DNA from 4 places in the Ureibacillus endophyticus genome. Region 4 is predicted to be linked to each of the others. Evidence: riboswitches for the same ligand, from Rfam matches in the RefSeq annotation. Region 4 holds a riboswitch; each other region holds the start of a gene.
The links. A riboswitch is a leader RNA that binds a small molecule or an ion and turns the genes downstream of it on or off. The one in region 4 is predicted to bind thiamine pyrophosphate.
Positions count from the first base shown of each region.

Region 1 (6,312 bases), 2.6 Mb from region 4:
CTATTGTATGGTAGTCTTTTTATCGCATATAGAGAAATATGACCAATTAGTTTATTGCTTCCTTTTGGGTAAATGCCAAAAGAGTATTCTCTATTTGCCCGCAACAAATGCATACTTTCTAAAATCTTTTTGAACTGTGCTTCCTCTGTATAAAATTCATCTTCATGCATCGGCTCATGTGTTGCCCAAAAAATCCGATTATTTCGCATTAGTTCTGCTAAGCTACGTGCATCAGATTCCACAAAAGTTCTTAATAACAAACGCTCCCCCTCTAGCCTTACCACTCGATCACCCTTTTTATGTAATAGATTCAAAAGTCTTTTTACCATAATAGCCCTGTGCCCTTCTAATTATTTTATAACTAGATACATTTCACTCAATTTCCCCATTGTTTACAAATTCTAGATTTTTATTCAAGTCCCTTTTATATTTCATTACCTGTATCAGAGATAGTTAAACCTCTTCTTTTCGCTTCTTTTTTAATTTGTTTAATTGTTTCTTTTAATACTTGTATGCGTGCATAATGCTTATTATTTCCAGAAACTAAAAACCATGGCGCATTTTTAGTATCCGTCATGTTAAACATGTCGTTTGCGCATTCAATATAATCATCAAACTTCTCACGATTACGCCAATCCTCATCCGTGAGTTTCCACATTTTATAAGGATTTGTCTCACGTTCTTTAAAACGATTCAGCTGCTCTTGTTCATCTACATGAATCCAAAATTTAATAATAATAAAATCATCATCCGTTAATGTTTTTTCGAAAGAATTAATCTCATCATATGCTCTCATCCATTCATCATCTGTAGCAAAACCTTCAATTCTCTCTACTAGTACACGGCCATACCAAGAACGATCAAAGATTGCTACTTGTCCACGTTGAGGCAACTTACGCCAAAAGCGGTGTAAATAATGGTATCTTTTTTCGTGGTATTGTGGTGCAGAAATTGGGTGCACAACTAATCCTCTTGGATCGAGTCTTTGGGTTAAACGCTTGATTGCCCCACCTTTACCTGCTGCATCCATTCCTTCAAATACAAGAATGAGTCCAATTTTGTTATTATATAAGAACTGCTGTATATTCAACATTTCAAATTGGAGTTTCTTTAACTTCTTTTTATATTCCTTTTTCTCGAGTGTAACATTCAAATCAATTTGTTCAATTTTTTTCATTGGTATCACTCCTATCCGTTTCTTTTATTTTACAAAAATTTGTATGTTATTGGTATTTGTTGTTGAAAACATTTTATATGTATATAATTTTATAGAAAGGAGAGGAATATATGACTCGGTTATTCATCATCTTGTTTTCCCTAACAATTACCATGTATTTTACCCTCCAAGCATATTTGCTTAACTTTAATGGGAAATCAACAATTGACATCATAAATCGTTTACCACTTTTATTTGCACCAGCAAATTACGTCTACTATTTATGGCTTATTGTGTTCATATTTCTTTTCCTATGGGCTAACAAATATTGGTCATTACGTAATACTGAAAAATCGATAACAAATCTTCAAACTATTTTTATTTCATGTATTATGCTGCTGCAGATCATTAACCTTATCTGCTGGCACTATGAATACTTTTTGCAATCATTAATTTTATTTTTCATTCAATTATTACTTATGTTTGCACTTTATTTAACGTATCCTTTAAAAAATGAAATGTTACGTATTCGAATACCAGTTGCAATCTATTTTGGTTGGTCTACTTACTTATTTATTCTACAGTTTTGCTACATATTGGTATATTATGGTTGGGAAGGCTTTGGTTTAAGTAATGCACTTTGGGCTGTTATTGTGATGACAGTTGGCACTGCAATTGCACTTCATTTATGTTACCATTATTACGATATTATTTTCCCTATTATCTTTATTTGGTGTTATATTGGTATTGTAATTGCAAACGGCTTTGATGAATTGTTAGTATCAACCGCAGCCCTTTTCCTAAGTGGTGTAATGATTGCTGGAATATTCTTTATGAAAAAAAATCCTGCACGCTAAGTTTAAAAAAGCGTACAGGATTTTTTAAGTTAGTCTTCTATTTGCGTAAGGATAATTGGTTTGTTTTTCGTTACAACGATTGTATGTTCAATTTGAGCGACTAATGATTTGTCTGGCGTAATAAATGTCCAACCATCGCCTGATTCAACAATATGCTCTGCCTTTTCAGAAATGAATGGCTCTACAGCTAAAACCATACCATCTTTTAAAATTGTAGAATCCCATGCATCGTAATAGTTGAGTACGTGATCTGGTTTTTCATGTAAAGATCGACCTACACCATGTCCAGTTAAGTTCATGATTACCGTTAAGCCATGATCTCTTGCTTCACGTTCCACGGCTTTACCAATTTGATTTAGTTTTGATCCTGCTTTAACTTTTGTCATGGCACGATCAAAGGCTGATTTAGCCACAGCACAAAGTTTTTCCTTTGCTTCATAGCCATCTCCTACAACAAAAGAAATACCCGTATCAGCAAAATAACCATCTAAAGAACCTGAAACATCAATGTTCACAAGATCCCCTTCTTCAATTACACGACTACCAGGAATTCCATGAGCCACTTCATGATTTACACTGATGCAAGTATATCCCGGAAAATCATATTCGCCTTTTGGACCAGAAATCGCACCCTTTTCAGCAAACATACGACCTGCAATTTCATCTAGCTCTTTCGTTGTTACACCTGGTTTTGTAGCTGCTTTCATCGCATCACGAATTTCAGCACAAATGCGACCAATTTTTTTTAACGCTTCTAATTCTTCACTTGTATTAACTATCATCGATAACGATCCTTCCCTATATCATTTCATTTATACTATATCATATTCGTAAGCTTATGTTGGTCCATTCCGTTTTACAAAGTGTATTTTGTGGATAAGTTAGTGAGATGAGGATTTGGAAAAGAAACTATACGATACTGATGGAATTTTACGTTTATGATTTATTTTTTCTTCGATTTGTCCTGCAACTCCCACCTAAAAATTATTTTAGTCTTAATGTGCTCAAAAAAAGTCGATTTGCATCAACAAAATGCAAATCGACTTATAGAAAATTTTATACTGCTGTTTTTAATAATCTTGGAGCTGATGAGAATATAAATGAGCCGACAATCGCAGTTAAAATAATAGCTGGAATCATATAAGAACCATTATAGATTAGTGTGTAAACCCAAACATTTTGATCACCTGCGTACTCTGCAAAGAATATCGCACCAGCAAGAGCATGGGCAGCGTAACGTAATAAACCACCGATTACAATACCCAGAACAATATATAAACTAATTTTCTTCTTATTAAGGTTATTCGCCGCTTCAACAATTTGATGACGGAATAATCCTGCTAAACCAACTACAGTAAATGCAACTACATAATCTAGTAATGCCTGTGCCCAGTGAAGAATATATGCTCCTAAAGCCATTTGTAATACACCAATTAAAAGCCCTGTGACTAGTCCGGCAGAAAGCCCCCAACGAACAGCAATAACTAAAATAGGTAGCATTACAAAGCTAATAGAACCACCTTGAGCCCAAAGTGAAAAAGAAATTTTATCTAACACTAATCCAACTGCTGCAAAGATAGCAATTTCCACAAGCATTAGTAATTTTGATTTGTTCATAACAAGTCTCCTCTCCTTATTCCGATGTAGAACATTTGAGAAGGAATAGAAATCGTTATGTAGTTTCTCCCTATGCTTATAGTTCATACTAAAAGCATAAAAAAATGACATCAGGACAGATCCTGACGCCATGTATGGGTTCGGTTTCTATCCACATCCCTACGCAAGTGCTAACTTACAGGTTCAAAGAGTTAGTGCAATACGTGCACAATCTCAGCTGACTTCATCAGCTCCCCTTGTGGTAATACATCTTCTTTAATTGTTTGAACAATCTCATTTTATCAGAAACTCTTTATTTTTCAACTAGAATTTAGTTTTTTTGAAACTAAACTGAATAAAATTCCGTATATGTATTATATTGGAAGTAAGGAGAGAATTTAATGGATAATAATAAAATCATTTCTGCACTTTGCTATGTTAGTTTATTGTTTGCACCTTTCTTACTGCCTTTAATCGTTTATCTTGTAATAAATAACAATGAAGTAAAATATCATGCGAAACGTGCATTTATTTCGCATTTGATTCCTGTTGTTATCGGAATGCTACTCGGCATATTTGGGATATTCGGGATTTTTAGCGTTACTAGTACTGAAATAATGAATGGATTCGTTATTAGTTTATTTATTTTTATGGCAATTTATTTCCTTATAACAATCATTTTATTAATTTGGAATTTGATTCAGGCTGTTCGAGTTTTAAAAGCTTAAAAACTGCACTCCATAATCAGAGTGCAGTTTTATTATTTAAGAGTAATTTTTGTCCTACTATACCCCTCTTTTAATTTCACCACTTCTAAAATAGCTGGCATAGCAGCTTTTAGTTCATTTACGTGGGAAATGACCCCAATCATTCGTCCAGATTTTTGAAGATCAATCAAAGTATCGATTGCTTTCATGAGGGATTCTTCGTCTAGTGAACCGAATCCTTCATCAATAAACATCGTATCAATTTGTACACTTCCTTGGAAGCTTTGTATCACATCCGCCATACCCAGGGCAAGACATAGTGAAGCATTAAATTTCTCGCCACCGGAAAGGGATTTTACATCACGTGATTGCCCAGTATACGTATCATATACATCAAGACTTAAACCACTTTGACGTCCGTGGGATTCTTGTCTGTCTGAACATTGTAAATAGTACTGACCATTTGATAAATTTCTCAATCGAATATTTGCAGCTTCCGTTATTTGCTCCAAATACCCCATTTGTACATATCGTTCAAAGGAGATTTTTTTACTGTTTTGCCCCCGTAATAAATTATATAAATCAATAATTTGAGCTGATACTTCCTCTAATTGATGAATTTCAACAGCTACACGATCTAACCTGTCTGAAAAATCAATTGCATGTCTTTCATACTCTTTCGTCAGATTAAGAGTTTGCAACGCATTTTCATAACATGTTTTTAATTCATTTAATTGTTCTTGTGCCTGTGATAAATCTACTTTCTCTATACCTTTTAATTGTTGACGTTCTTCTTGTACTTGAGTTGTTAAGGAATGAAGTTCATTGGAAAATGCCATGTAGCTTTCCTGAAGTTGTTGAATTTCCTGTTCAGAACGAATGGCTGCAATAAATTGCGAGTAACCATCAAACCCATTTTCTTTTATTGTTACAACTAACTGCTCTTTTGCAGTTTTTAAATTTTCTTCTAATTGTTGTAGAGTTTGGTTAATGTAATTATATGCCTCTTCATTGGAAACCACAGACTTCTCGACAGTTTGCAGATTTTTCTGTGCAGATTCCCATGCTTGATATAATACATCACGATGTTTCTTTGCTTCTTTTAGTGCTTGTTGCAATTGGATAAGTTCTTGCAAATGACTCGGAATAGAAAGACGTTGCTGTTCTAAAATCGTACGTTGTTGAACTAGCTGCTCATTGATGATTTGATAGTTTTGTTCCAGCTGTTTACGATTTTCATCTTGTTTTTCGTGCGAAATTTTCAACTGTTTTAACTGCGTTTTTAAATGAGCAAGTTGTTCTGCATCTTTTTGTAACTGTAGAACACGGTTGTTTACATCATTAAATTGTTGGAAGTATTGATTTTGTTCATGAATCGGTGCATGTAAGTTTTCTAAAGACTCTTCAAATTGTTTCGTTTGCATAAAGCTTGCGTTTAGATTCGCCTGAGCATTATATTTCATTTGCTCAATTTGAGAAAGATTCGACTTTAAATTCTTTAATGCTTGTTCATCGATAAGATCCATATGCTCACGATTCACAGTTTTGTGGTCTGTGCTTCCACATACAGGGCAAGGTGAACCAGGAACTAAATTAGCCGCAAGAAGTGCTGCTTGATTACTTAGCCATTTCATTTCTTCCTGATTATAGAGGTCTCTTGCATTTTCATACTCCGTTGAAATCTTCTCGAACTGCTCAGTTAATGTTCGATGACGTGATAAATGTTCATTGTACTTTGTAAAGGTTTGAACAACTTCGCGTAAATAACGTTGTTGCTCCATTGTCTCATTTAAATTTTGAACTTTTCCTTCAAGCTGCTCCACTTGTCCGTTTAAATTTAATAGTTGGTGTCGACTTTCTTCTAGTTGGACTTCAGCCTGTTGAAGATTAGATTTCGCCTCATTGTATTTCTTTGTGATTAAATAAACAACTTGCGTTTGTTTTTCGATTTGTTCATACAGAGGTAACAATTTTTCCAATTCAATTACTTCTTTGG
Region 1 covers NZ_JAMYWW010000001.1:3,009,809-3,016,120, forward strand. The annotation lists gene NKR20_RS14975 (GNAT family N-acetyltransferase) at 1-329, opposite strand, end outside; gene NKR20_RS14980 (polyphosphate kinase 2 family protein) at 425-1,177, opposite strand; gene NKR20_RS14985 (hypothetical protein) at 1,288-2,013, shown strand; gene map (type I methionyl aminopeptidase) at 2,043-2,795, opposite strand; gene thiT (energy-coupled thiamine transporter ThiT) at 3,070-3,630, opposite strand; TPP riboswitch at 3,770-3,877, opposite strand; gene NKR20_RS15000 (magnetosome magnetite crystal formation protein family) at 4,011-4,337, shown strand; gene NKR20_RS15005 (AAA family ATPase) at 4,370-6,312, opposite strand, start outside.
Region 1: another riboswitch for thiamine pyrophosphate. It lies ahead of thiT (energy-coupled thiamine transporter ThiT); the one in region 4 lies ahead of thiW (energy coupling factor transporter S component ThiW).

Region 2 (6,312 bases), 150 kb from region 4:
CAAAGATACCATTCTCTTGAATCAACTCATTGTAAGATCCATCTTCTTCTATTCCATTTGGCGTTATTACTAACACTCGATCGGCATCTTTGATTGTTGCCAAGCGGTGGGCGATGACAAGTGTTGTTCGGTTTTCTGCAAGTTCAGATAAAGACTCTTGAATGATTCTCTCTGTTTCTGTATCTAATGCCGATGTAGCTTCATCTAAGATTAAGATAGGCGGGTTCTTTAAAAACATTCGTGCAATGGCTAATCGTTGCTTTTGACCACCAGAAAGTTTTAATCCCCGTTCACCTATTTGCGTTTCCAATCCTTCAGGTAAATTATTCACAAAGTCCTCTAAGTGTGCCTTTTTCAAAGCATCTCTTATTTCCTCTTCTGTTGCACCACGTTTTCCATAGGCAATATTTTCCCTTATCGTACCTGTAAATAAAAACACGTCTTGTTGAACAATCCCAATTTGCTCACGCAGCGATCGTTTTGTTATGTCTCTGATATCTATTCCATCAATCTTAATAGAACCACTATCTACATCGTAGAAGCGTGGAATAAGAGAACAAATGGTTGTTTTCCCTGCTCCGGAAGGTCCAACAAATGCCGTCATTTCCCCTGCTTTTAACTCAAAGCTAATATCCTTTAAAATCGTTTTATCTTTTTCATAATTAAAATTAACATTTTCAAAAGTAATATCACCTTGTAAGTAAGGAACATCAATAGCATTTGGTCGATCTTGTACTTCTGGTTGTTCATTTAACATGTCTTGAAATCTTTTAAAACCTGCCATTCCTTTTGGATACAATTCTAGTAATGCACTAATTTTATCAATTGGTTTAATTAGCACATTTGTATAAAGGACAAAGCTGACTAACTCACCGTAAGAAAGTTTTCCATTAAAACTTAACCATGCCCCTACTACTAACACAACTAATGTTAAAAGACGGGTCATCATATAAATACCAGAATGGGTTCCAGCCATCACTTTATATGCATAAAGCTTTGCTGCTCTAAAGAATCCATTTTGCTCACGGAAACGTTCCATCTCAAATTGTTCATTAGTAAAGGATTGAACTACACGAATCCCAGCGACACTATCTTCAACTCGTCCGTTGACATCTGCAATTTTTCCGTACATTTCTTTCCATGCGGCGTTCATCTTTTTATTACTAAACGTAACTAAAGCAATTAACAATGGAACTGCCACTAGTGCAACATAAGCCAATGTTGGATTAACATTAAACATGATGGCAAAAGCTCCTATGAACGTCATGACAGCAATGAAGAAATCTTCTGGTCCGTGGTGAGCAAATTCCCCAATGTCAAATAAGTCATTTGTAATGCGACTCATTAAATGGCCAGTTTTGTTGTTATCAAAAAAGCGGAAGGATTGCTTTTGGAAATGGTTAAATAAATCCTGTCGCATATCAGTTTCTATATTAATTCCTAATTTATGTCCTAAATAGTTCACGATGAAATTGAGTATTGTACTTAAAACATAAACTAAAAGTAATAGAATACTCACTTTGACAATGGTATTCCACTCATTTGTTGGCAGTAGTTCGTCAATAAACCATTGTACAGCGATAGGAAAAGCTAACTCTAAAATCGCTACAATAATCGCACTGGCGAAATCTATAATAAATAAGCGTTTGTGCGGTTTATAATAGGAGAAAAATTTTGATAGCATAGAAGCCTCCTCATTTCGGAATCCGAATATTCTTCCCCATTTTACACGATTCATACTCTATTTAAAAATCTTTATCATTCGAGATTAATAATCTTTACAAGCTGTTCATTTAAAAAGTGTGCTGGCTGTTCGAAATCATTCATACTCCATTGAATAATCATTCCTAAAATTGCATTAGCTTGATAGGAAGAAAAGTATTCTAGATTAATTGTATTATCCACTTGATAATTCGCTTCCCGATCCTTTTTCAAGAGGATCTTAATTTCTTCAAACAATAAGTAATAATATGTAAGAGGCATATTTTTAGAAAAAACGATGCGATAAAAAGGTTTATATTTTTCAATATGGTGGAAAATTTTAATTGTTTTAGGATCCAATTCACTTGTTTTTAATTTCACCACATGACGGTACGGTTCTTGATAACTTCTAGCTAAATCTCTCATAATTTCACGAAAGTACTCTTCAAATAAATCCTCTATTTGACCGTAATGTAAATAAAATGTCCCTCGATTCACTTTTGCTTCTCTACATAATTCAGCAATTGAAATAGATTCTAATGGTTTAATTTCTAATAAATTGATTAATGCTTGTTGAAGTGCTTCCTTTGTTTTCATGACACGTAGATCCGTCTTCAACATTTTTCACCTCTTACTGAACAGTTTTTACGAAATGTGTTTAATATTGAACACTTCTATAATTTCTGCTTATTAAAAGCGTTTACTCTAGCTATTTATACTGAGTATTATACAGCTGTTCTATAAATTATTGGGAGGTTTTACAAATGAGATTACAAGATAAAGTTGCTATTGTTACAGGTGCTGCATCTGGTATGGGTAAAGCCATTGCAGAAGTCTATGCTAAAGAAGGTGCAAAGGTTGTTGCTTCTGACTTAAACTTAGAAGGAGTACAAGCCGTAGTGGAAGGCATTAGAGCAAACGGTGGCGAAGTAATTGCTGTGCAAACGAATGTTGCCTCTTTAGATGATTTAAACAGATTGTTTGATGAAACAAAGAACGCTTATGGAAAATTAGACATCTTAGTCAATAACGCTGGTATTATGGATGGCATGGAGCCTGTGGGAGAAATTTCTGATGAGCGTTGGGATAAAGTATTTGCTGTAAATACAAAAGCAGTAATGCAATCAATGCGTATTGCAATAAATCTCTTCCTTGAACAAGGTCACGGTGTAATTGTGAACAACATTTCTGCTGGCGGCTTATACGGAGCTCGTGCTGGCGCTGCATATACGGCTTCAAAACATGCTGTTGTTGGCTTAACAAAAAATACAGCATTTATGTATGCAGATAAAAATATACGTTGTAACGGAATTGCTCCAGGTGGGGTAATTACAAATATCGGAAGTACAATGACAAATCTTAGTCAAACAGGTTTTGCACGTCAACAACTCGGAATGGCAATTAACCCTCGTTCAGGGCAACCCGAAGAAATTGCAAACTTAGCGCTATTCTTAGCATCTGATGAGGCAAGCTTCATTAATGGACAAGTTATTACTGCGGATGCTGGTTGGACAGCTTACTAATTATTAAAGGGTCATTCAAATTGAATGACCCTTTACCTTATTTGGATAGAAAAACATTTCGAATCATTTTTTCATCAACAGGTGCAATGTTATTTTTCATATTTGCTGCGTCTAAAGAATGTTGAACAATGATTTCTAAATCTTCTATTGGTATTTCTAACTCTCCTAAAATAGTGCGTAACCCTAATTTAATTTTTAAATCATTTAATGCATTTACTAATTCATCAACATTACTAAACCCAATATTTTTTGCATGAATTTCTAGTAACGGTTTATATTCTGCATTTATTTTAAACCAACTATCTAATGTAAAAGCACATGCTTCTGCGTGAGGGATATCGTATTTGGCCGTTAAAATATAAGAACAAGCGTGAGATGCAGTTGTACCAGTTTGTGAAAATGCAAAACCTGCTAATACTGCTGCAAATGCCAATTGATCTTTTGCCTCAGCGTTCCCATTAACAGCAGCTTCCAAGTTTTCAAATGCTAGTTTCGCAGCTTGAACAGCAAAATGTTCTGTTAATGGATTTGACTTCACACTACCTAAAGAATCAAGAGAATGCGCAATGATATCGATTCCTGAAATTGCTGTTACATGCTTTGGACAACTATATGTAAGCTCAGGGTCGATAACAGCTGTTTTGGGAAATAACAATGGCGAAGTAAAAGATCTTTTTAAATCTTTTTCCTTCCAACTAATAACCGAAGTACCCGTTACTTCACTACTTGCTCCGCTGACTGTAGGTATGGCGATAAGTGGTAACGCTTTTGTGATGTTCTTTCCTTCCATCAAGTCTATAGCTGTACAGTTTTCCGCCACAACCGCGCAAACTGCCTTCGCACAATCTATTACACTTCCCCCACCTAGTGCAATAATGTAATCTACTTCTAATTCCCTTGCTTTTTTTGCACACATTTCTACGTTTTCGATGGTTGGATTTGGCTCAATTCCACTTACGACATCTAATATTCTCCCAGCACTTTTATTCACAATGTCTGCTGTTGTTCCATTTTTCACCGATGAATTCGTTGCAATGAGAAGTGCCTTTTGAATATTGTTTTGTTCTAAATAGTCCCCTAAATTTTGCAATACACTTTTTCCAAATATGATTTCTGTTGGATGTTCATAACGCCACATAACCTATCCCCTATCAGTATTTTTGATATTACCATTATAGCGGATTTCTGAATTTTATTTTAATTTATGAGAATACAGGACAAAACTCCCTTCTCTTTCGAAAACCGTTCATGTATACTAACGTTGTAATTTAATAATCGAAATAACTAGGGGTGCCCAATAGCTTGGGCTGAGAAAGAAACGCGTTTAAGTTTCTTGACTCTTTGGACCTGATCTGGATTATACCAGCGTGGGGAAGTTAGAAAACTATTAATACGAACTTCTACATTTTTAGCCGGGTCCTACCTTTTTTAGGGTCCGGCTTTTTTATGTACTTCGTTTTTTCATCCACTACTATCTAGGTCTTGTCCTTTATTTCAAAAGGAGAGATTGGTCAAATGTCACAAACCTCATTAAACGAAAAAAATATTTCCATTATGTCTAGCTTTTCAGGAAGTAAAAAAGTATATGTTAGTGGTTCACGTCCTGATATTCAAGTACCAATGCGTGAAATTTCACTAAGTCCTACTACAGGAACTTTCGGTGATGAAAAAAATGCACCTGTACGTGTATACGATACGAGTGGTCCTTATACGGATAGTAATTATTCGGTAGACATTACGAAAGGTTTACCTGCTATTAGAAACAACTGGATACTTGAGCGCGGGGATGTTGAGGAGTATGAAGGTCGGGAAATCAAACCAGAGGATAATGGTTTTAAGGATATCAATGACCCTCGTGCAAATCAAAAGGTGTTCCCAGGTTTAAAACGCAAACCATTACGAGCAAAGAAAGGAAAAAATGTTACACAACTTCATTACGCAAGAAAAGGCATTATTACCCCTGAAATGGAGTTTATCGCAATTAGAGAAAATATGGACCCGGAATTTGTACGAAATGAAGTTGCGAGTGGTCGAGCAATCATTCCAGCTAATATTAATCATCCTGAAACAGAACCGATGATTATTGGACGCAATTTCCACGTAAAAATTAATGCAAATATTGGGAATTCAGCTGTCTCTTCTTCAATTGAGGAAGAAGTAGAAAAAATGACCTGGGCTACTCGTTGGGGTGCAGATACGATAATGGACCTTTCAACTGGTAAAAACATTCATACAACTCGCGAATGGATTATCCGTAATTCAGCTGTCCCAGTTGGTACGGTTCCTATTTATCAAGCACTAGAAAAAGTAAATGGTATTGCAGAAAACTTAACATGGGAAATTTTCCGCGACACCTTAATTGAACAAGCAGAACAAGGTGTAGATTACTTCACGATTCATGCTGGAGTAAGATTACATTATATTCCTTTAACAGCAAATCGTCTGACAGGTATTGTCTCTCGTGGTGGTTCAATCATGGCTCAATGGTGCTTATACCATCATAAAGAGAACTTCCTTTATACACATTTTGAAGAAATTTGTGAAATTATGAAAACCTACGATGTTGCATTCTCTCTAGGTGATGGGTTACGTCCTGGATCCATCCGAGATGCAAACGATGAAGCACAATTCGCGGAGTTAGAAACTTTAGGTGAATTGACAGAAATCGCATGGAAACATGATGTACAAGTGATGGTTGAAGGACCTGGACACGTACCAATGCATTTAATAAAAGAAAACATGGATAAGCAGCTAGAATTATGTAAGGAAGCACCTTTTTATACATTAGGACCGTTAACAACAGATATTGCCCCTGGATATGATCATATTACTTCTGCTATCGGGGCAGCCATGATTGGGTGGTACGGTACAGCCATGCTCTGCTACGTAACACCAAAGGAACACCTTGGTCTACCGAATAAAAACGATGTTCGTGAAGGAGTTATTACTTATAAAATAGCTGCTCATGCTGCTGACTTAGCAAAGGGGCATCCTGGAGCACAAATTAGAGATGACGCTTTATCAAAAGCCCGTTTTGAATTTAGATGGAGAGATCAATTTAACTTATCATTAGACCCAGAACGTGCGA
Region 2 covers NZ_JAMYWW010000001.1:215,556-221,867, reverse strand. The annotation lists gene NKR20_RS01060 (ABC transporter ATP-binding protein) at 1-1,684, opposite strand, end outside; gene NKR20_RS01055 (TetR/AcrR family transcriptional regulator) at 1,759-2,322, opposite strand; gene NKR20_RS01050 (SDR family oxidoreductase) at 2,466-3,224, shown strand; gene NKR20_RS01045 (iron-containing alcohol dehydrogenase) at 3,262-4,362, opposite strand; TPP riboswitch at 4,501-4,615, shown strand; gene thiC (phosphomethylpyrimidine synthase ThiC) at 4,740-6,312, shown strand, end outside.
Region 2: another riboswitch for thiamine pyrophosphate. It lies ahead of thiC (phosphomethylpyrimidine synthase ThiC); the one in region 4 lies ahead of thiW (energy coupling factor transporter S component ThiW).

Region 3 (6,312 bases), 1.6 Mb from region 4:
GACTCCTGCGGGAACCGCACTAGCCGAAAATCCATTTTTGCCGGGCAATTGCCGGCAAAAATTAGTTGAGGCAGTGCCCGCGGAAAGCGTTGGCCGGAACGGAGAACAACGTTTTTATAGAAATCACTATTCCCTAACCTTGATAGTTTATTTTAATAGATTAATCGTTTCTCTACGGTCCGCGCTTTGACAAATGGCTGAAATTACTGCAACCCCATCAGCCCCAGCAGCAAGTACCTCAGATGCATTTTCTGTCGTAATACCGCCAATGCCGACAATCGGGAAATCTTGATAATCTCTTCTTGCTTTGGATAAAAACGACACGCCCGCAGCAGGTTTTGCATCGGCTTTTGATTGTGTTTCATAAATCGGACCAATGCCTACATAATCTGCCCCACCTTCCACAGCTACCTTCATTTCCTCGTCATTATGAACAGAAACGCCAACAATTTTCCCATTAAATTGTTCTCGAATTTGAGCTATTGGTGCGTCATCTTGTCCAACGTGAACGCCATCCGCATTTATCTTCAGTGCTAATTGCACATTGTCATTAATAATAAATGGGACGTTATATTCTTTACATAATGCTTGGCAAGCATGGGCAAATTTTTCTAGGGACTCGCCAGTTAAGGCATTTGCTCCTTTTTCTCGTAATTGAAAGAATGTAATACCTGACTTCAGTGCATCTTCCAAGACGACTAATGGCTCATCCTTACAATTTTCTGTACCCATAATAAAATACACCGCTAAATCACTACGCTTCACTTACCGTCACCTCATAATCTTGATATGTTTGATAAGCAAAATGATTTGTTGGACCGTGACCATGTCCTAAATTCAATGGATGTTCAATGGCAAGTTGGACAAATTTTTTCCCTTCAACGATAGCTTCTTGTAAAGAAAATCCTCTACCTAAAAATGCCGTAATCGCAGCGGAAAACGTGCATCCTGTTCCGTGGGTATGTTTAGTATAGATTCGTTTACTTTGCATTTTAAATGAACTGCCATTCGCAAGGAACACTGTATCTGTCGCAAATTCGTCATTTTCAAGGTGGCCACCCTTCATCACGACACATTGCAAACCTTTTTCTAGAATACATTCTGCAGCAGCTTGAATATCCGATTGTGTCTTGATTGTCATCCCAGTAATCACTTCAGCTTCAGGAATGTTTGGCGTTAGTACCGTAGCAATCGGCAACAATTTTGTTTTAAGTGCATGTACTGCCTCTTGTTGCAATAAACTCGCGCCACCTTTTGCTATCATCACAGGATCCACGACAACTTGAACTTCCTTATTTTGGATTTCTCCGGCTACTCTTTCAATGATGTCAGCTGAAAACAACATTCCTGTTTTTAACGCCTTTACATCAAAGTCATTGAAAACTGAAGAAAGCTGTTGTGTGACAAATTCAGGTGTTGTCGGAAAAATTCCATCTACCCCGAGCGTATTTTGAGCCGTTAATGCTGTAATCACAGACGTTCCAAATACTTTTAACTCTTGGAAAGTTTTTAAGTCGGCTTGAATGCCTGCTCCTCCACCACTATCAGAACCCGCAATTGTCATTACAACGTCCATTTCGATACACTCCTAGAAATTAAATGTAATTGATTTAAGATATTTTCTTGGAATGAACCAAGAAGAAGCTGGAAACTGACACCATCTGCAACACGTTTGTAGTCGGATAAGGTTGCTTTTAGATTTGATATTGGATCCCCTTCAAGAGATAGTGTTGCAGCACAAATGGCACTTAATAAGCAGCCTGTTCCTGTTACTTGTGTCATTAATACATGTCCACCAGAAATCCAATGTTCCGATTCACCATCTGTTAAATAATCAGACGGCCCAGTAACAATCACCATACAATTGTATTTTGAAGCAACTTCCTTAGCCGCCGCTTGAACGTCGATTTCACCTTCTCCACTATCTACACCCTTCGCTTGCCAACTTACTCCAGCAATCGCAGCAAGTTCACCAGGGTTACAACGGATTAATTGAATATCAACTTCTTCTAAAATTTTGGCCACAGCTTGCTTACGGAATGAAGTTGCCCCGACCCCGACAGGATCTAGTACAACTGGAATATTCAATTCATTAGCCTTTTTCCCAGCTTTAAGCATAGATTCTAGCGTTCTAGTATTTAACGTTCCAATATTTATTAAGAACGCATTCGCAATTGAGACCATCTCTTCCACTTCTTCTACTTCGTCAGCCATCACAGGAGATGCCCCAATCGCCAATAATCCGTTTGCTGTGAAATTCGCTACTACATAATTTGTAATACAATGTACGAGTGGATTTTTTTGACGGATTTTATACAAAGCCATATTCTTTTACCTCCTGCTCCCAATTTTCTAATGTCCACGGCATTTCCCAAAACTTCCATTCATAATAACAGCTTTTTAAGAAGTGGGATTTATAAATGTGAACTTTTTCTGGGTGTAATTCTGCATATCGATTCATCATTGCTTTTTGATTTTCAACGGATTCTTTAAACTCGGGATTACTATACATGGCAATCCACTCTTCATATAACTTAACGCCTGGTTTAGCATCTTTATATTTTTCACCAATTTCCTGATACAGCCATGGACATGGGAACATTGCCGCAAATGCTTCTGCCACGTCTCCGTTATGCACAGCATTATACATATGACTTACATAGTTATAAGCAGCTGGAGCTGGTTCAAATTGTTCGATTTCCTCTTCGGATACTTCTAATTCGTTAAAAACTGTACGATGCAACTCAAGTTCTGCTTCATTGATAAAACGCGCGGAATTTAAAAAGTAAGTAATTTCATCATTTGTATCTGCTTTTGAAGCCGCAATGGCTAATATTTTCGTATAATGCTTTAAATAATAAGCATCTTGTAATATATAATACTTAAATTTCTCAATTGGTAGAGAACCGTCTACAATCCCTCTAACAAATGGATGGTTGAAGCTTCCTTCCCAATACAAATCAGTTTCTTTACGAACTTCTTCACAAAATGTCATCTTTCTTCCTCCTCTAATGGACGTAGGAAAACAAAAAGCGCCCTACTCATACGATGACTGAGTGGGCGCCTATCTTCCTAAATTGCTCCCTACATCGAATTACAGTTAGTTAGCAATTAGAGATATTTGGCAAAGAAAATGCCCTCCAAAAAATGGAGCGCTTAACATGTACAGGTAATAATAAGCATAATAAAAACTATGCTAAAATTGTACTTGCTCCCTACGATCGTATTAACGAACAGGTTCTAAGGGTCAGGTTTTAACCTTCTCAGGCACGAGTGCCCCCCCTGCAAATATTCTAATTATTTCTCATTCTAGCATAGTTTTCTTATTATTCAAGTTTGATTTATATTATTTAAATTACAGATTCATTACGTTCGGAAATAGCTTAGTTTTCGTGCTGAAATTGAGCTTATTTGTTCGGGAAATACACTTTTTTGTTCGGGTAATAGTCCATCTGGTTTGGGAAATTTACTCTTTCGTGCGGGTAATAATCCGTCTTGTTCGGAAAATCCCCCGTTTCGTGCGGGAAATAAACCAAACCTTCCCCCCACATCACTTTTTCAAACAATGCATCGCTTCTTCCGCCTCATCCCACGGAACAGAATAGCCTTTCCCCTTTGCACAAAAAATACTGGATGACGTATATTCTGGATCTGCCTCTTTCCGATAGCCAATCTTTTCAATCACTTCATCGGCATTGTGACAAAGATCGTATCCGTCAAATTGAAGAGACAGTGCACCCTTACCATTCGTATATGCCGAAAAAATTGTACTATAATTCATAAATGTTGAAACAGGCGCCCTTCCAATGATGGTCACTTGGTTTTCCGTCATTTCTGGAGCTTCAAAGGTACCACTTGCTTGTTGAATGTCCGTCATCATCCGTCCTAAATGGGTCAAATCTGCCTTCATCTTAAAGCGATAATACGGCTCTAATAAAACATTCTCCGCCTGTTCAAGACCTTGACGAAGTGCACGGAAAGTGGCTTCACGGAAATCTCCACCTTCTGTATGCTTATTATGAGCACGCCCCGTCAGCAACGTAAAACGAATATCTGTAATCGGATATCCGGTAAGTAATCCATGATGGTCGCGTTCAAACAAATGCTTCTCGATTAACCGTTGATACCCAATCGATAAATCATCGGCATGGCAAGCATTTTCAAAAACAATCCCACTACCTCTAGGAGCTGGCTCCATTTTCAAATGAACTTCAGCGTAATGCTTCAAAGGTTCAAAATGCCCATAACCGGTTACCGTAGTTTGAATCGTTTCCATATATAAAATTTTCGGATCTTCGAAAGTGATATCCATGTTAAAACGTTCTTTCGCCACTTCAACTAATACTTCTAGTTGAATAACACCCATGACGTGGACATGAATATCCTGAAATTTTTCGCTCCATACCACACGTAAAGTAGGTTCTTCTGCCTCTAACATGCGGAAATAGCGTAAAACTTCTTTAATATGTTCTGTTCCGGAATATACTACTTTTGCTTGCAACGTTGGCACAAGTTCAAATTCATCTCGAGCAAAATCTCCACCAAGAACATCTCCAATTTTCGCTGAAGACAATCCTTTTACTGCAAAGATTTCACCCGCTTCAACTTGTTGTGCTGTCTCGAATTTATTCCCGTTATAAAGTCGGATTTCCGTAACTTTTTCAGTCTCTTCTCCCACATTAATTTCATCTCGTACATGTAATGTGCCGGACACAGCTTTAATAAAGGTAATTCGTTGATTTTGTTCATCGTGACGAATTTTATAAACTTTCCCTTGAAACGGACCATTCTTGTCATAACTTGTATCCGTTAAAATTGATAGTTGTTCGAAAAATTCCTTCACACCAATATCTTTTAACGCTGAACCTGCCATGCTAATAAATGCCTGCTCGTTTTGAATCATGTCCTTTAATTTAGAAAAGAAAGCTAAAGAATCAACTTCCCCTTCCATATACTGCTCTAGTAGCTCTTCATCGCGTTCTGCAATCCATTCCAGAACATTTTCCGGTAACGAGTTTTCAGTTAACGTCTCCGTTATCAAAAGAGCATCTTGTGAAAATTCTTTGCGGATTTCCATCATTACGTTATCAACGCTAGCACCATCACGGTCAATTTTATTAATAAAAATAAACGTTGGAACGTGGTGTTGTCGTAACAAGTGCCAAACGGTTTCTGTATGCCCTTCAATGCCATCTACTGCACTAATTATTAAAATGGCATAATCCATCACACTGATGGCACGTTCCATTTCAGGGGAGAAGTCGACATGTCCTGGTGTATCAATTAAAGTATAAGTATCGCCATTAAAGTGGATGCGTCCTTGCTCAGCAAAAATGGTAATCCCCCGTCTCCGCTCAATACTATGATTATCTAAATAAGCATCTTTGTGATCCACTCGTCCTCGTTCTTTAATACTTTGTGTATGGTAAAGGAGCTGCTCTGAAAAGGTAGTTTTACCAGCATCGACATGAGCAAGTACCCCAATCGTTTTAAACATAAAAATCCTCATTTCTTCTATTTCATATAGTTTATTGTAACAAGGATTCCATATGTGGGAAATCAACAAGTTAGTAGACATAATATAATTATCTATTAATCTTCAAATTAAAATATATACAAAACGAAACGTATCGTTTTATAATTGAGTAAACTTTCCAATTTTGAGAGGATACCATAATGAAAATTTCCAAATTAGATACAGGAATTGGTGCAGTACAATGGTTTATTTTTTTACTCGCCAATTGTTTAACCATCCCGATTATTGTTGGGCAATTGTTTCAACTTTCACCAGAAGACATCTCCGGGTTAATGCAAAGAACATTTTTTATTGTTGGCCTCTCTAGTTTATTATCCGGGTATTTCGGACACCGCCTCCCTATTTCAGATGGCCCTGCCGGTATTTGGCTTGCGGTCTTCACTTTAATGGGGCAAGTGGCAATGATTGAGGGGATAACAAACCTCAGCAATTCTTTACAGTTATTAGAAGGTTCGATGTTACTAGCGGGAATCATTTTATTGATAGTTAGCATTACCGGTTGGATGGAAAAATTACTTTCCTACTTTACACCATTAGTCAATGGCGTTTACTTAACTATCCTTGGTTTTCAATTATGCGGGATATTTTTAGAAGGAATGTTTGATGTAAAACCAACGTCAATATCAATCGAAATGGGCGTAGTTCTTCTTTCGTTCAGTACGTTTCTCCTTGTTCTTTATCTTGGTGTTTGGGGAAAAGGTTGGTTAAAAAGTTATGCGGTACTCATTGGCATTGTGATTGGTTCTATATTTTTTGTTATTTTTTATGGGTCTCAT
Region 3 covers NZ_JAMYWW010000001.1:1,985,714-1,992,025, forward strand. The annotation lists gene thiE (thiamine phosphate synthase) at 148-765, opposite strand; gene thiD (bifunctional hydroxymethylpyrimidine kinase/phosphomethylpyrimidine kinase) at 755-1,576, opposite strand; gene thiM (hydroxyethylthiazole kinase) at 1,564-2,325, opposite strand; gene tenA (thiaminase II) at 2,312-2,995, opposite strand; TPP riboswitch at 3,196-3,293, opposite strand; gene NKR20_RS09670 (elongation factor G) at 3,551-5,497, opposite strand; gene NKR20_RS09675 (purine/pyrimidine permease) at 5,677-6,312, shown strand, end outside.
Region 3: another riboswitch for thiamine pyrophosphate. It lies ahead of tenA (thiaminase II); the one in region 4 lies ahead of thiW (energy coupling factor transporter S component ThiW).

Region 4 (6,312 bases):
TTGATGCAAAGTTTAACAATCTTGTTAATCGCTTTTCGAAGTCGAATTTAAGTAAGGGGCTATCAACTGCGATATTACTTTTTTGCATTGGAACATTATCAATTTTAGGTCCAGTTGAAAGTGCGTTAAATAATAACCATACATATTTATTTACAAACGCTACATTAGATTTGGTCACATCGATGGCTTTAGCTGCAACATACGGGTTTGGAATAGCCTTTGCAGCAGTTGTGTTATTTATATGGCAAACCTCAATTTATTTAAGTGCCCAATACATTGAACCATTTTTAACTGATGCACTGATGACAGAAGTTTCAATTGTTGGCGGCATTTTAATCTTAAGTTCGGGGTTAGCGATTTTAGGGATAAAAGAAACGAAATCATTAAATATGTTACCTGCACTCTTTATTCCAGTGATCTGGTTTGTCGGACTAGCCTTGTTTACATAGAAGGATAATACAATTCTTTGTGGAATTTATTAATAATCATCGTTCTGAAAGGGGCTTTACCATGTCAACATTTGATGCACTTGTAGTAAATAAACAGGATGAACAATTTTCTGTAGAAGTTCAAAAGTTAACATTTGAAGATTTACCAGAAGGAGAAGTCCTAATAGAAGTTAAATATTCTGGTATAAATTATAAAGATAGTCTTGCTACGATTCCGAATGGGAACATTGTGAAAACTTATCCATTTGTTCCGGGAATTGATTTAGCTGGTGTAGTTGTTTCTTCAGAAGACCCACGATTTAAAGAGGGGGATGAAGTCATTGCAACTAGCTATGAGATTGGGGTTACTCATTTTGGCGGATATAGCCAATTTGCTCGAATTCCATCTAAGTGGGTAGTTCCATTACCTGAAGGACTTACATTAAGAGATGCAATGATCTTTGGAACGGCTGGTTTTACTGCAGCTCTTTCTGTACAACGTTTAGAAGACAATGGTATCTCACCTGACAAAGGAAAAGTCCTTGTAACAGGAGCAACTGGAGGTGTAGGGAGTATAGCGGTCGCACTTCTCGCTAAGCTTGGTTACGAGGTCGAAGCGAGTACAGGAAAACTATCAGAGCAGGATTATTTGAAAGAACTAGGTGCATCTTCCATTGTTTCTCGTGAAGAGGTTTTGGATGGAAAAATAAGAGCTCTAGGTAAACAAAAATGGGCGGCTGCCGTAGATCCTGTTGGGGGAGAGCCTTTAGCAGCATTATTAAGTCAAATTCAATACAGTGGTTCTGTAGCTGTGAGTGGATTAACAGCTGGGACGAATGTACCTACAACAGTGTTCCCATTTATTTTAAGAGGCGTTAATTTATTAGGAATCGATTCTGTATATTGCGATATGGAGAGCCGCTTGAAAGTTTGGAAGCGTATTGCAGACATAAGTAAATTGTTAAATCTCGAGCAATTTGTTCAACAAGAAGTAACGCTACAACAACTCCCAGAAGTTTTACCAACACTACTAAAAGCACAAGCAAGAGGAAGAATATTGGTGAAGTTATAATGATTAAGGCAAAGTAGAAGCTTATACTTTGCCTTTTATTATTGAGTTAGTTGTTTTTTATTGAGAGAAAAGCTCTGAAAAGTGCCTTCCTAGAAATGATGAAGTCCAAATTCCAGTGAAAAAATGAAGGAAGTGACGTTCGTAAGCCGGATGAAGGACAAAACTCCGTGAAAAAATGAAGGAAGTGACCTTCATAAGCCGGATGAAGGACAAAACTCCGTGAAAAAGTGAAGGAAGTGACCTTCATAAGCCGGATGAAGGTCACTCAGTAGTAATACATTCAATCGCGATTAACCAACACTCAACATAAACGAAAGATATAAGCAAACCACAAGTAGAACGCTCATCAATAAAGATAATAAAACGGGGGCTTTCCTAATAAAAGATAAGATTGTCATAGCTAAAAAAAGCACAGCCAAAATAATAAACATAATACTATTTAAGTTTATTGATAGATGCAAAGATTCTTGAACTGGCACCTTGGAGAACATGGTAAACAGTTTCGATACAGTATCGGAGCTAATCACTGTCTCTTTGGGAGGTGACTGTTCGCCGAGTACTGCAGTTTCAGAAAAAATAAATAATATAATAATACTTTCAACTTTTGCCCAAGGGCGTGGGTCGAAATCGATATTCTTCTTCATTTCGCGTCTAATAATGATACCATTTAGGAAGGCGTAAAATAGTAGAGGAACAATGAACAGATGCTTTATTAATAGTGCCTGACCATATGGAATCATCCAAGAAGTTACATAATCATCCACGACAAAACTCATCAAAATAAGTCCACTAATCCCTGTAACGATAAAACAAAGAATGGCTACGGGCGTAAACCATTTTAAGAAGGCTAACCAATTCGATGAATCTTTAGAAAACCAGCTAACCACGATTAGAATGCCAATCCATAAACAGACAGCGGTTAAATGAGTAGTATCACTAATAAATCCCCATGTTGAATCAATTGAACTAGCATGACTTGACCAACCAACACCGACAATCGAAAGGCAGATAAGGACAATGCCAAAAAATCCATATAACGCTTCTTTACGATAATCTATTAAAAGAACAAAAATGAATAAAATAGTAGATAAAGTAAAAACAAACAGCCACGCTTTTCCTATTTCAAAAGTGAATACTACATTTTGAAACGATTCATAAAATCCACTAGTAGGAATTAAATAAAGAATGATTTGCAAAACTGGTATAAATGAAGAAATTGGAATTCCTATAATACTTAATAACAAGATCCTTTTTGGAGCAGTAATATCAGGTCGATAATTTTTAGGAATAAGAGAAAGTAAAAAACAACCAAATGTGATTGAAAGGCATAGGTATAAGAATACTTGACTAATAATTAATAAAAACATACATTATTTTTTTCTTCTCATGAACAAGAAACTACCAATAATAATGACAATTAATACAACTGCAATAATCAAAATGCTATTATTAGATTTTTCTTGCTCTGGTTCTTCGTTGTTTGCATCAATCACGGTTGTTGCTTCATTTTCTTCCACAGCTTGCTCTACCTCAGTTGTTTCTTCTACAGTTGTCTCTTCCTCAGGCACATTTACAGAAAAAGAAATTTCCCCCTCGATTAAATGACCATCCGCACCGATAATGTTCCAATTTATTTTGTAATCACCATTTTGTAATGGGGTTGGGATATCACCAACCAATTGTCGCTCTACAACTGAGATGTTATCAACAGGAATCGTTTCACCACTCGAGTTTTGAAGTGTGAAAGTACTGCCTTGTTCAATTTTTGTTTCAAAAGTTAGTTGTATTTGTTTAAGCTCTTCTTCAACGACTTTTCCTTGTTGAGGTGAGGAGGTTTCTAATCCAGTGTGAGCAAATGCATTCCCTATAAATGTGAGTAAAAATATAAAGCTAAAGAACAATATTTTTTTCATAACCAATAATCTCCTAATCGTTTTTAATATTAAGTTCAACCAATTATGGAAAAACTATTCATAAGGGCATTATATAAGTTAATTGTGAAGTTTGAATGAAAAAAAGCCCTGCAAATGCAGGACTTTAAGATTATTCTTCTTCTTGGAAGTAAATTTTATAATATTTTCGATTTGTAGATTCATCATAACCAACTTCAATTAAATCATCCACTTGCTCAATATCTCGTACATTCACTTGTATTTCAATATGAGAATCTAGTTTAATTTTTCTTTTATATTGTTTTTCCGCTTTTTCAATAGCACTATCAGAGATAATCGTCTCGTATGGTTTTACGGTATTGATGATAACATCTTTCTGAACTGCATCTGCTTGGGTAAATACAGAATCGATATAGTTATTCACCTGAAATTCTTCTTCATTTCTGAAATAATCAAGGGTTTTGTTTAACAAACCTAGTTTCTCAGTATTTGTAAAGCTTGCCTCTTTTAAAATATATTTTTTACATTCAGTTAATGCTAAGTTTGTTTTATGATAGTGTTCATCGGCAACTTTCACTTTTAAGAAACGTTCTTGCCAGTAAACGACATCTTCTTTTCTCTTCGTTTTAATAAAGATAGCAGGGGGCTCATCTGCACCCATATCTATAATAACCGCCATATTATTAATCTTCTTTACATTGATTCCATCGATGCCGTTTACCACCATTTTGTTCTGATCATTCTTCACATCTAAAAATATTTCTTTTTCATCAATTTTGACGATAGAAATTGCTTTTTTACTTTTGTTGTTCCAGATACATTGATCGAAAAGACCAACAAACAATTCACCGCCTTTTATATTCGGATGTTGAGAAGCACTATATAAATGTTTTGCAATATTTTTTGATTGTTCTAGGAAACTAGTTTCATTTTCAAAAATCGATTTTACATATGTATATATTTCGTTTAAACCAATATCAGATTCGTGGAAAAATTCGTATTGCTGGTCCAAATCAATTTTGTTAAAGGCTAATTGAGTGAATGCAGCTTCAAGCAATACTTCTGGATGGGCGAATTCCTCTTCCCCTAAGATGAGTGCATCACTTACATGGTGAACTATATATTTTAATAATTTACTATCGCTAACTTCAAGCATAAATCTTCACCTTTCATGAGTACTAGATAATTTACCTTATCATAGATGGGGTATTCTTTTCATGTATTTTTAAATAGTAATAATTGAAAGGATTTCCTATCAAAATACTTGAGAAATATTTGTAGAATGGTATGATAATGACAATCGAATATTTAACACTAGGGGCGCCATTCGGCTGAGAAGTACCCTTTGAACCTGATTTAGTTCGTACTAACGTAGGGAAGTGTACAATGATTTGCAACTTAATCATTCTGTTCATTTTCCCTATTTACATGTTTTGTGTAAATAGGGTTTTTTTATTGGGGAATGGGGGTACGCGCGCCGCTAGTGTAAGTAAAAAGGAAAGAGGGTTTTAGTGTGAACAAAACGAGGAAACTTACTTACACTGCAATTATTGCAGCAATTACAACAGCGTCAAGTACATTAATTTACATTCCATTAGGATTTGCAAAGGCTTTTCCAATTCAACATTTAGCAAATGTTATTTCTGCTGTTATGTTAGGTCCTGCCTACGCAGTTTTACAAGCAATTTTAACATCAACAATGCGTAATCTTTTAGGAACGGGTAGTTTGTTTGCTTATCCGGGCAGTATAATAGGAGCGTTACTGGCAAGTATTTTATATGCTAAAACGAAAAATTTAGAGCTAACGGCATTGGGAGAAGTGATTGGAACTGGAATATTAGGGGCAATGGCAACTTATCCAATTGGCATCTTATTTTTAGGTCAGGATGCGACACTTTTTGGGCTAATTCCAGCATTCACAGCTAGTTCATTTGTAGGTGCACTACTTGCCTATGTTGTTTTAAAGGTATTAGTTCGAAATAAAGCTATTGATCAAGTAATGAATTAAAGCAACCATAATAATATAAATATCGTTATAGATGCAACTAATCTATAATCTAATAAGAGATTGAGATATTGAGAGAGTGGGTGCTGTATGTCCGTTAGTATTTCACAAATAATCATTCTTCTTGTTTTTGTAGGTGGACCTTTATTTTACCCACTTCTAAGAAGGAAATGGGCTTGGAGTCTTACCGTTATTTTAGGCTACTTGCTCTATGGATTATGGGGATGGTTTCTTCATTCTACATCTGACATAACGGAGTATGGAACAGGTTATGGTATGTTCATTGTTCCGTATTTAATCATCATTACGATGATAGGGGCATTCATACAACGAAAAACAACTAAGTAGCGAGTAGACTTTGTACTACTCGTTTTTTTATTGGATTTTATCCCTTTTTGCAGTAAGAAGGACTTACTACTAAATGTAACGAACATAATTAAAGAAACTAAAATCATAGGGAGTTTAACGATGCTAACAAATGTACTAACGAAATTATTAAATATTGAATATCCAATTATACAAGCTCCAATGGCTGGTGGAGTTACAACTTCAAAGTTAGTAGCCAGTGTTTCCAATGCTGGAGGATTAGGGATGATTGGTGCAGGTTATATGACACCTACTCAAATGCGTGAACAAATTAGAGAATTAAAGCAGTTAACTTCAAATTCCTTTGGTATCAATTTGTTTGTCCCTAACGAATTTGAAGTTAATGAATATGAAATAAGATCAAGTAATCAAATAATGAACAGCTTTCGTGATGAGTTAGATTTACCACGAAAAGAAAATATAGAAGTACCTAATTTCAATTCTGTATATGAAACATTTATGGAGCAAATTCAAGTAGTCATTGAAGAGAGAATTCCAATCTGTACTTTTACATTTGGTATTCCTTCTGCTGATGTTATAGAAGAATTA
Region 4 covers NZ_JAMYWW010000001.1:362,508-368,819, forward strand. The annotation lists gene NKR20_RS01785 (DUF554 domain-containing protein) at 1-449, shown strand, start outside; gene NKR20_RS01790 (NADPH:quinone oxidoreductase family protein) at 511-1,500, shown strand; gene NKR20_RS01795 (copper resistance D family protein) at 1,791-2,867, opposite strand; gene NKR20_RS01800 (copper resistance CopC family protein) at 2,871-3,413, opposite strand; gene NKR20_RS01805 (nucleoid-associated protein) at 3,544-4,548, opposite strand; TPP riboswitch at 4,699-4,787, shown strand; gene thiW (energy coupling factor transporter S component ThiW) at 4,906-5,400, shown strand; gene NKR20_RS01815 (hypothetical protein) at 5,488-5,745, shown strand; gene NKR20_RS01820 (NAD(P)H-dependent flavin oxidoreductase) at 5,866-6,312, shown strand, end outside.